DNA from 3 places in the Janthinobacterium tructae genome. Region 2 is predicted to be linked to each of the others. Evidence: predicted binding sites of a transcription regulator. Region 2 holds the regulator's gene; each other region holds the start of a gene.

Region 1 (3,275 bases), 2.7 Mb from region 2:
AGGTGGCGTTCTGGATTTCCCACACTTCCGTCGTCAACGTCCCCCGCACGGCGCGGGCGTTTTCGCGCGCGCCCGTCAGGCAGGCGAGGATGGACGACGGATTGTTCGGGTCGCGCACCATGAAGTCGAGCACGTCGCGCGTGTGGAAGCGGCCATACTTATGGTCGTAGGCGCTTTGCAGCTCGGAAATGCCCAGGGTGGCGCGCCAGCCCTGTTCCGCGTCCTGCTCGGACTGCGGCAGCATGGACGTTTGCATGTTGACGTCGAGCATGCGCGCCGTGTTTTCCGCCCGCTCCGTGTAGCGGGCCATCCAGAACAAATGATCGGCGGTGCGGCTCAGCATGTTTTCTCTCCTGCAAAAGCGGATGTATCTTCCAGTACCCAGGTATCCTTGGTGCCGCCCCCTTGCGAGGAATTGACCACCAGCGAGCCTTCCCCGAGCGCCACGCGGGTCAGGCCACCTGGCACCATGGAAATGGTCTTGCCGGACAGCACGAACGGGCGCAAATCGATGTGGCGCGGCGCGATGCCGGCGTCCACATACGTGGGGCAGGCGGACAGGGCGAGTGTCGGCTGGGCGATGTAGCCGCCCGGATTGGCCAGCAGGCGCTGGCGGAAGTCCTCGATCTGCGCCAGGCTGGACGCCGGCCCCACCAGCATGCCGTAGCCGCCCGCGCCATGCACTTCCTTGACCACCAGTTTCGATAAATTGGCCAGCACGTACGACAGGTCGGCGCTCTTGCGGCACTGGTAGGTGGGCACGTTGTTGAGGATCGGTTCCTGCGACAGGTAGAATTTGATCATGTCGGGCACGAACGGGTAGATCGACTTGTCGTCGGCCACGCCCGTGCCGATGGCGTTCGCCAACGTCACTCTTCCCGCGCGATACACGGACAGCAGGCCCGGCACGCCCAGCGAGGAGTCCGAGCGGAATGCCAGCGGGTCGAGGAAATCGTCGTCGATGCGGCGATAAATGACGTCGACGCGCTTGGGGCCGCGCGTGGTGCGCATATACACGGAATTGTCGTTGACAAACAGATCCTTGCCTTCGACCAGTTCCACGCCCATTTGCTGAGCCAGAAACGCATGCTCGAAGTAGGCCGAGTTATACATGCCGGGCGTCATGACGACCACCGTCGGGTCGTCCACCCCCATGGGCGCGACGGAGCGCAGGTTGTCGAGCAGCATGTCCGGGTAATGGTCGACGGGGGCGATGCGGTTGCGGGCGAACAGTTCCGGGAACAGCCGCATCATCATCTTGCGGTCTTCCAGCATGTAAGACACGCCCGACGGCACCCGTAAATTGTCTTCCAGTACATAGAATTCGCCCTGGCCTGCGCGCACGATATCGACGCCCGCGATGTGGGCGTAAATGTCGGAAGCGACGGAAATGCCCTGCATTTCCGGGCGGTACTGGGCATTCTTGTAGATTTGCTCGGCGGGAATGATGCCCGCCTTGATGATGTTTTGCTCATGATAAATATCATGGATGAACATGTTCAAGGCTTGTACGCGCTGCACCAGGCCCGTCTGCATCTGCGCCCATTCGGCGGCGGGAATGATGCGCGGGATGGTGTCGAACGGAATCAGGCGTTCCGTGCCGGCATCGTCGCCATACACGGCGAAGGTGATGCCGACGCGGCGGAACGTCAGGTCGGCTTCGGCCCGCTTGCGGGCGATGGTCTCGGGCGATTGCTGCGCCAGCCAGTTGTCAAATTCACGATAGTGTTCACGTACCTTGCTGTCCGTACCCACCTCATCCGCAGTCATTTCATTGAAAAAATTTGCCATGTTGTGATTTCCCTTGAGCCGTGTCTATGTATAGCTCAGCAGGAAGCGTGCCAACAGCGCGGCTGCAGGAAGGTGGAAACATGAGCACTTTTGTGGCGTCACGCCGCCGTTCGCACCAATTCGGTGCGCTAGCTGTCACTCTTGGGAGCGCCGGCGGGCGGGACGAACGGACGGCAATCGACGGGGACGTCGAAGATGAAGCTGGTGCCCGTTTCGGGTGCGCTGTCGACGGCGATGCTGCCGCCGTGGCTTTCGGCCACGTTCTGCACGAAGGGCAGGCCGATGCCCCAGCCGGGCGCGGGGCTGTCGTTCTCGCGGCGCAGGTAGTCGAAGATGCGCTCGGCCTGTTCCGGCGCGATGGCGTGGCCGCCATTGTGGACGGTGAGGATCAGGCGTTCGTGCACGGCTTCCACGTGCACCTTGACGGGCGCGTCGTCACCGTACTTGATGGCATTGCTCAGCAGGTTTTCCAGCGCGCGCCGCAACGAGTTCTCGCACCACCAGCCGGTGACGGCTTGCCCGCTGACCTGGCATTTGCCGGGCCGCTGCAGGTTGACCTGGCCGGCCACGGCGTGTACCAGCGGCAGCACGTCGAACTGGCTCAGCGCCAGCGGCAGCTGCTGGCCCCGGTGGTAGCTGAGGCTATCGAGCAATTCCTCGATCATGCTGTCGAGCCGTTTGCTGTGCTCGGCAATCTTGTGCGCCAGCAAGACCACCCGTTCCGGGTCGGCTGGCCGCAGCAGCAACTGGGCGCTGGTGCTGATCACGGCCAGGGGATTGCGCATGTCGTGCGACAGGCCGGCCGCGATGCGGCGCCGGAAGCCTTCGTGCATGCTGGTAAATTCGCGTATCGATTCGCGGATGCCCACGTCGATCGAGGCGTTGATCACCTGCCAATCCTTGCGGCGCAGGGTGATGCCGGACGCATGCGCAACGGCGGCGAAGCAGTCGCGGAAGATCTGGTATTCCTGGATCACCTGTTCCGGCCCGTAATTGGTCATGCGCGCCCGTTCATTGCCATGCACGGCGGGCACGTTGCTGTTGCTGGCGGCGTTTTCGCGCGGATGGCCCGGCGTCAGCGCTTCGGCCAGGTTATCGAAAAAGGCGGGCAGAGTATTGATGAGTATGGGCGTGAGCAGCTGGTCGGCGCCGCGCACGCTGGCGCGCACGCGCTGTTCCCAGGCGCTGAGGACGGCGTCGCGCATGGCGCAGAGGCGCTGCGCGCGCTGCAGTGGCTGACGCGCGCTGGCCTGGCGATCCGCCTGATGATCCGTGGCAATACTCACCTGAACTCCCTGACAGGAATGACTATGCTCATCATAGTATGCACCTAATCCGCCGTCAGGAAAATGCCTTATTGACCAGTATCTGCCTGCTGCAGGGCCGCCTGCAGGCGGGAAAGCGAGGCTGACCAGTCGGCCAGCGAAAAGTTCTGGGGGTCATCATGACCGTTCGCAAAGCCCGTATCGAGCACGGCGTGGAAG
Region 2 (3,275 bases):
CGAGGCGGAGCGCGTGGAATACGATAACAAGACGGAAGTGGTGAAACTGTTTTCCAAGGCCAAGCTGACGCGCCTGGAAGGCACGAAAGTGACCGACGTGGCCAACGGTGCCTTCATCTCGTATGACAGCCGCAAGGAAGTATTCAAAATGGAAAATTCCGACAGCGGCACCAGCACGCCCGATGGCGGCAGCGTGCGCATGGTGATCCAGCCGAAGCCCAAGGCGCCGGCCACGCCCGCACCAGGAAAGAACTAATGGACAATACACGTTGCGGCAGCACCCTGATCGTTCGCGGGCTGCAAAAAACCTATGGCAAGCGGCAAGTCGTGCATGATGTCTCGCTGCAAGTCGAATGCGGCGAAGTGGTGGGATTGCTGGGCCCGAACGGCGCCGGCAAGACCACCTCGTTCTACATGATCGTCGGCCTGGTGCCGTCGGACGGCGGCACCATCGATATCAGCGGCGTGGACATTTCCCGCCTGCCGATCCACCGCCGCGCGCAGATGGGCCTGTCGTATCTGCCGCAGGAAGCGTCCGTCTTCCGCAAGCTGACGGTGGAAGACAATATCCGCGCCGTGCTGGAAATCCAGACCGTCGAAGGCCGTCCCCTGAAGAAGGCCGAGATCGAGGAGCGCCTGGATAAATTGCTGGCCGACTTGCAAATTGAAAAGTTGCGCGAGAACCAGGCGCTGTCGCTGTCGGGCGGCGAGCGCCGCCGTGTGGAAATCGCCCGCGCGCTGGCGACCGACCCGCGTTTCGTGCTGCTCGACGAACCGTTCGCCGGTGTCGACCCGATCGCCGTGATCGAGATCCAGCGCATCGTGCGCTTCTTGAAGGAGCGCAATATCGGCGTGCTGATCACCGACCATAATGTGCGCGAGACGCTGGGTATCTGCGACCGTGCCTACATCATCAACCAGGGCTCGGTGCTGGCGTCGGGACGCCCCGACGACATCATCGCGAACGAGTCGGTACGCCGGGTCTACCTGGGCGAACACTTCCGCATGTGAGCCAATGAAACAATCATTGCAGCTGCGCACTTCGCAGCACCTGGCACTGACGCCGCAGTTGCAGCAATCGATACGCCTGTTGCAATTGTCTACCCTGGAATTGCACCAGGAACTAGAGCAACTGCTGACGGACAATCCCTTGCTCGAGCGCCTCGACGATCCGCTCGATCATTCGCTGCGCCTGCTGTCCGACGGGGCCCTGAGTTCCACGGCCGCGCCGGCCGAAGCGCCGCCCCAGCCGCCAGGCCAGGATGCGCCTGCGGCGCCGGCCGAAGCAGAAGCCTTTGATGGCGAGGCGGGCGACGGCCCGGCCGCCGCGGACGGCGGCGACAGCGACTGGAGCGAGGCGAGCCGGGGCAAGGCGCCCGACGACGAAGATTCCCGTCCGCAATTGGAAGCCCATCACTGCACCCTGCGCGAGCACCTGATGGAGCAGATGCGCGTGACGGTGCTCGAGTTGCGCGACCGCGCGCTGGTCGAGCTGATCATCGACGCGCTCGACGACAATGGCTACCTGGAAGAGTCACTCGACGACATCCTGGCGCGCCTGCCGGAAGAGCTGGAAATCGACGCCGACGAGATGCGCACGGCCTTGTCCCTGTTGCAAAGTTTCGATCCGCCCGGCGTGGGTGCGCGCAATGCATCCGAATGCCTGGCGCTGCAAATCAAGCGTTTGCCGCACGTCGCCATGGTGACGCGGCGCATGGCCCTCGTCATCGTGGAAAAGCACCTGGCCTGGTTTGCCCAGCGCGATTTCAACAAGCTGAAAAAAGCCCTCGATTGCGACGAGGAAGACTTGCGCGAAGCGCAGACGGTGATTCGCCAGTGCAATCCGCATCCGGGCGCCGTGTTCGCCTCGGACGTGTCCGATTACGTGGTGCCCGACGTCGTCGTCAAGCGCGCGCGCAATGGCTGGCAAGTCACCCTGAACAACGACGTCATGCCGCGCCTGCGCGTCAACGCCATGTACGCCAACTTGCTCAAGCAGGGCAAGGGCGAGGGCGCCATGGGCGCACAGTTGCAGGAAGCCAAGTGGCTGATCAAGAATATGCGCCAGCGCTTTGACACGATCCTGCGCGTGGCGCAAGCGATAGTAGAAAGACAAAAGAACTTTTTCTCGCATGGGGCCGTTGCCATGCGCCCCCTTGTGCTCCGTGAAATAGCTGATACACTGGGTTTACACGAGAGTACTATCTCGCGGGTAACAACTCAAAAGTACATGCTGACCCCGCACGGCATGTTCGAGTTGAAATATTTCTTTGGTAGCCACGTCGCCACCGAAGCGGGGGGCGAAGCATCATCGACGGCGATACGGGCATTGATCGTGCAACTGACAGGAGCAGAAGACCCTAAAAATCCTTTATCCGACAGTAAGATTGCGGACATGCTGGGGGAACAAGGCATGGTGATTGCGCGACGTACTGTTGCCAAATACCGGGAAGCGTTGAAAATTCCGCCAGTGAGCCTGCGTAAGTGTTTGTAAGTTTTTTTCGGTTCCTCTGCGGGCCGGATAGGATGGACCGCACGAACCCGATCATCTTTAGGAGTGTGTATGAATCTCACCATCAGCGGACATCATCTCGAAGTGACACCAGCCATCCGTGAATACGTACAAACGAAGCTGGAGCGCGTGAAACGTCATTTCGATCAAGTTATCGATATCGCCGTGATTCTGACCGTGGATAACCTCAAAGAGAAAGAAAAACGTCAAAAGGCCGAAGTCAACCTGCGTCTGAGTGGCAAAACTGTCTATGTGGAAAGCCTGGCGCATGACCTGTATGCCGCAATCGATATCCTGATCGACAAGCTGGACAGGCAAGTGATGAAATACAAAACCAAAGTGCAAGGGCACGGTAAAGAGGCGATCAAGCATCTGCCAGACAACTCCGAGGAAGACGCCGTCGTCGCCGTTTAAGGCCACCCGCTTCCAGCAGTTGTGATCAACTAAGGGCGCACATCTTGCGCCCTTTTTTGCGCCCGTACCTGTCGAACGCAATGTTCCCCATGCAGGCGCTAGAATGTTTGCACTTTCACTTCTTTCTGCCTGCCATGAGCGACTTCGTCCAGACCTCCATCCGCAACCGTACCGGGCACATCGTGCTCGACCGTCCGAAAGCCTTCAATTCCCTGTCGCTGGAGATGGTGCGCGCCCTGAGTGCCGTCTTGCTGGCCTGGCGCGACGATCCGCAGGTGGACGCCGTCGTGATCCGTTCCAGCAGCGAAAAAGCCCTGTGCGCCGGTGGCGACATCCGTTTCTTTTACGA
Region 3 (3,275 bases), 2.4 Mb from region 2:
GCTGCATTTATTTCTTCGACACCTTCTGGCGCGACAGCTTGCGCAGCTTGGCCTGCTCGAAGCGCACCTGCTGCTCCGGCGTTTCCAGCACCAGCGGCGGCACGGCCACGGGCTTGCGGTTGGCGTCCACGGCCACCATCGTGAAATAGCAGCTGTTGGCGTGGCGCACCAGGCGCTGCTGGATGTTTTCCGTCACCACGCGGATGCCCACTTCCATCGAGGTCGTGCCCGTGTAATTGATCGAGGCGAGAAACGTCACCAGCTCACCGACGTGGATAGGCTGCAGGAACATCACCTGATCCACCGACAGGGTCACCACATAGCTGCCCGAATAGCGGCTGGCGCAGGCGTAGGCGACGCTGTCGAGGTATTTCAGGATGGTGCCGCCGTGCACATTGCCGGAAAAGTTGGCCATATCTGGCGTCATCAGGACCGTCATCGTCAGTTCGTGGGCCGACCAGTTCATCGCACTGTCCAAAGTGTTCTCCAAGGGGGAATAAAAGTGAGGGGGACGTAAAAACCGGCCCCAGGGGCCGGTGCAGACCTTACAGGCCCAGGGTGTCGATGTCGGCCAACGAGTCGCGGCCCTTGTCGGAAATGTCGTGGCCCTCGCCTTCCGCGCGCGCCACGATGTGGGCTTTCTTGCCCAGGAAATAGGCCACGTCCGATTCCAGCCTGGTCAGCGGATCGGCGGCGACGGCGCGCAGCCCCATGATGCAGCGGCGCAGGAACAGCAACTGTTGTGCTTTCTCGGTGATGGACAAACGGCCATCGCGTGCATAGCTGAGCAGCTTCAGGCCGGACAGGCGCTTGGCATTGCGGGCAACGCAAGCACTGGGGCGCTCGGTCTTGATGCCGCGTGCAACTTGCTCCAGCGCGTCATATTCATCGGTTGTTAATTTCTCGTTCTTCATTACTTTTCCATAAAAGGCCAGGTGTTCGGCCCCCATGGTACGCGCCCCGCTGCGCATCGGCAACAGGCAACGTGATTCAGTCGCCGCCCGCCCCACGGATGGCGTACTGAAAATGCGCGTGGAGCGCGCTTATTTGTAGCTGCGCAGCAGCAGCCACGCCAGGCCGCAGCCAGCCACGGCGCCCGCCAGCGCCAGCGCTGCGAGGTTTTTGCCGGTGATCACTGGGCGCCGGCCCAGGTAGATTTTGTTATGCAAGGAATTGCCCATGATGGTCTCCTGTACAAGAATTTTTATGATGTCTCATTATAAGAACAGAATCGTGACGGCCACATGACACACAGCAGTTAGCGCTTGATTTGTATCCACTCGGCAATATTTATTGGCATTTTTGTTGTTTAATTGGCGTGGCGACCCCGCCGCCCGCACAATTCATTTCCGATCAGAAATAAACAGCGCGCGGCAGTGGCATCGCCGCTCAGGTGTACTCAGCCGTGCTCAGGCGTGCGACGACTGGCTCTCAGCCCATCCTGACGGGCGGCGGTGGTGGCGTCGGCTCCTCGACGGGCACGGGCTCCGTGTGCGGCGGCTTTTCCGGCGGCGGCGTCAGCGGATCGCCTTCGGGCGGCGGCGGGATATCCGGTTCAGGCGTGCTGTGCGCACGCAGCGGGGCGTGACGGGATGGTAGTTGCATGGTGACCTCCTTTGCCCCACTCTAGCCGATGACAGGAAAGACTGGCGCCCGCGTGCCGCGCCATCGGCCGGTAAAACGTCGATTTTTTTTACACGAGCACGAAAAACGCCATCCCTGTTTTTATAAGCTGTTGAATTTAAATACAAATATTACATGGTACGAATTCTGCTTCAAGGGCGTATGAGGTTATCTGAGGCAGCCGCCACAGTGACCTGGTCCGATCAACCCTCACGCTGAAGGAAATGCCATGAAAACGCTGTCCTCATTCCTGCGTCTCGCTCTCTCCGCGGCCACCATCGGCGCCGCGCTGATCAGTGCTCCCGCATTCGCTGGTCCTTTGTTTACCGTCAATGAAGGTTCCGTCCCCGGTACCGCAGCCAATCTGGTGGTGGCCGACCGCATCAGCTTTGAATATCACGCGCGCGTCGAACAAACCATCGTTGGCGGTTTGGGTGGTGGTAACGATCCCTTCACTCAAACAGGCTTTCTGAGCAAGGCCGCTTTCGGCAGTCCCACTGGCGGCAGCGTTCCATCGCAACTGAACGCCCTGAATGGCTATGGCATCTATGGCCTGTTTTCCATCACCGGCCAGTCCGATACGCTGGCTGGCGGGATCTTCGCTACCTTTCAAACCCTGACCATGACCTTGTACATCGACCCCAACCAGGACACGTCACTGTCGGTCAGCAACGTCGCAGGCTCGCCGGTGAATGTGGGTGGCGTCTCCGGGGATGACTATGCGATCGTGACCTACACGCTCGACGTGGGCGAAGCACATATTTTCGCCGGCCTGGCCCAGGGCGACTTCAAGGCCTTGCTGAACGCCACATTGACGCCGCAAGGACAGTTGTTTTTCGTCAACCCCGACCCGTTTTTCCCGCTGGAGTCCCTCAGCGGGAATACCAACAGCTTCATCAGCGGCAGCCTGACCGACAGTTTCGTCGCGATGGCCGACGGTGGCGGCCTGGAATTATTCCAGGCAGCTGTACCTGAACCAGGCACCATCGCCCTGCTCGGCATCGGCCTGTTTGGCCTGGGCATGACTGCGCGCCGCCAGCAAGGCGGGCAACGCCAGGCTTGACATGCGATCATCCAGTCTGAAAACCGCTGATGTCCTCAGCGGTTTTTTTCGCTGCGGCAAGCGGCAAGCCCATGCCGTTCACGCAAGCGTCCTCCCGTTGACCGGCGCCACCAGCAAGTCTTGCAAGGGCCGGCGCAAGGAGCGCGCCTGGGCCGCCGGGCCGGCGCCGATGCGGCCAAGGAACACGGCCCGATCAAACGCCACCGCACCCAGCACGGCCTGGCATTGCAGCGCCAGTTCCTGCGCCAGCTCCAGCATGCCGTCGGTGCGCGAAAAGGCCCGTCGTTCGCGCACATAACGGGCGAAGATCAGCGGCGTCAGTTCCGGCTGTAACTGCAGGCCCAGCTGCGTAGCCGTCAGCCAGAAGCGCTGCATGGCCCGGCCCGCCGCCACGTAATCATCGATGTGACGCGGCGGCGCCTCGGCCAGCAGCACGAAATGCGCAGCGCAATACAGGCCGGGCAACAAGTCCATCTGCAACCGGGGCGCGACGGTGCCAGCCAGCCAGGTATTGAAAAAATCCACGCGGAGCCAGCTGTGCATGACCCAGCGCATCAGCCGCGCCGTCATCGGGTCGACACCGAGCGCC

The links. The regulator sigma-54, encoded in region 2, starts transcription at its own class of promoters, with help from an activator protein. The targets are predictions, from matches to a motif close to TGGCANGNAANCTGCTTT.
Region 1: the regulator sigma-54 is predicted to act here: its motif matches at 1,827-1,844, upstream of FJQ89_RS04785 (circularly permuted type 2 ATP-grasp protein).
Region 3: the regulator sigma-54 is predicted to act here: its motif matches at 1,760-1,777, upstream of pepA (flocculation-associated PEP-CTERM protein PepA).

What each region holds. Positions count from the first base shown of each region.
Region 1 is NZ_CP041185.1:1,084,108-1,087,382, reverse strand. Features, by position in the region: gene FJQ89_RS04790 (alpha-E domain-containing protein) at 1-343, opposite strand, end outside; gene FJQ89_RS04785 (circularly permuted type 2 ATP-grasp protein) at 337-1,791, opposite strand; gene FJQ89_RS04780 (sensor histidine kinase) at 1,920-3,077, opposite strand; gene FJQ89_RS04775 (hypothetical protein) at 3,146-3,275, opposite strand, start outside.
Region 2 is NZ_CP041185.1:4,708,804-4,712,078, forward strand. Features, by position in the region: gene lptA (lipopolysaccharide transport periplasmic protein LptA) at 1-256, shown strand, start outside; gene lptB (LPS export ABC transporter ATP-binding protein) at 256-1,011, shown strand; gene FJQ89_RS20665 (RNA polymerase factor sigma-54) at 1,016-2,494, shown strand; gene hpf (ribosome hibernation-promoting factor, HPF/YfiA family) at 2,564-2,926, shown strand; gene FJQ89_RS20675 (enoyl-CoA hydratase/isomerase family protein) at 3,061-3,275, shown strand, end outside.
Region 3 is NZ_CP041185.1:2,262,045-2,265,319, forward strand. Features, by position in the region: gene FJQ89_RS09875 (acyl-CoA thioesterase) at 8-466, opposite strand; gene FJQ89_RS09880 (hypothetical protein) at 546-914, opposite strand; gene FJQ89_RS28030 (hypothetical protein) at 1,044-1,181, opposite strand; gene FJQ89_RS28035 (hypothetical protein) at 1,432-1,605, opposite strand; gene pepA (flocculation-associated PEP-CTERM protein PepA) at 1,853-2,686, shown strand; gene FJQ89_RS09890 (nitroreductase family protein) at 2,765-3,275, opposite strand, start outside.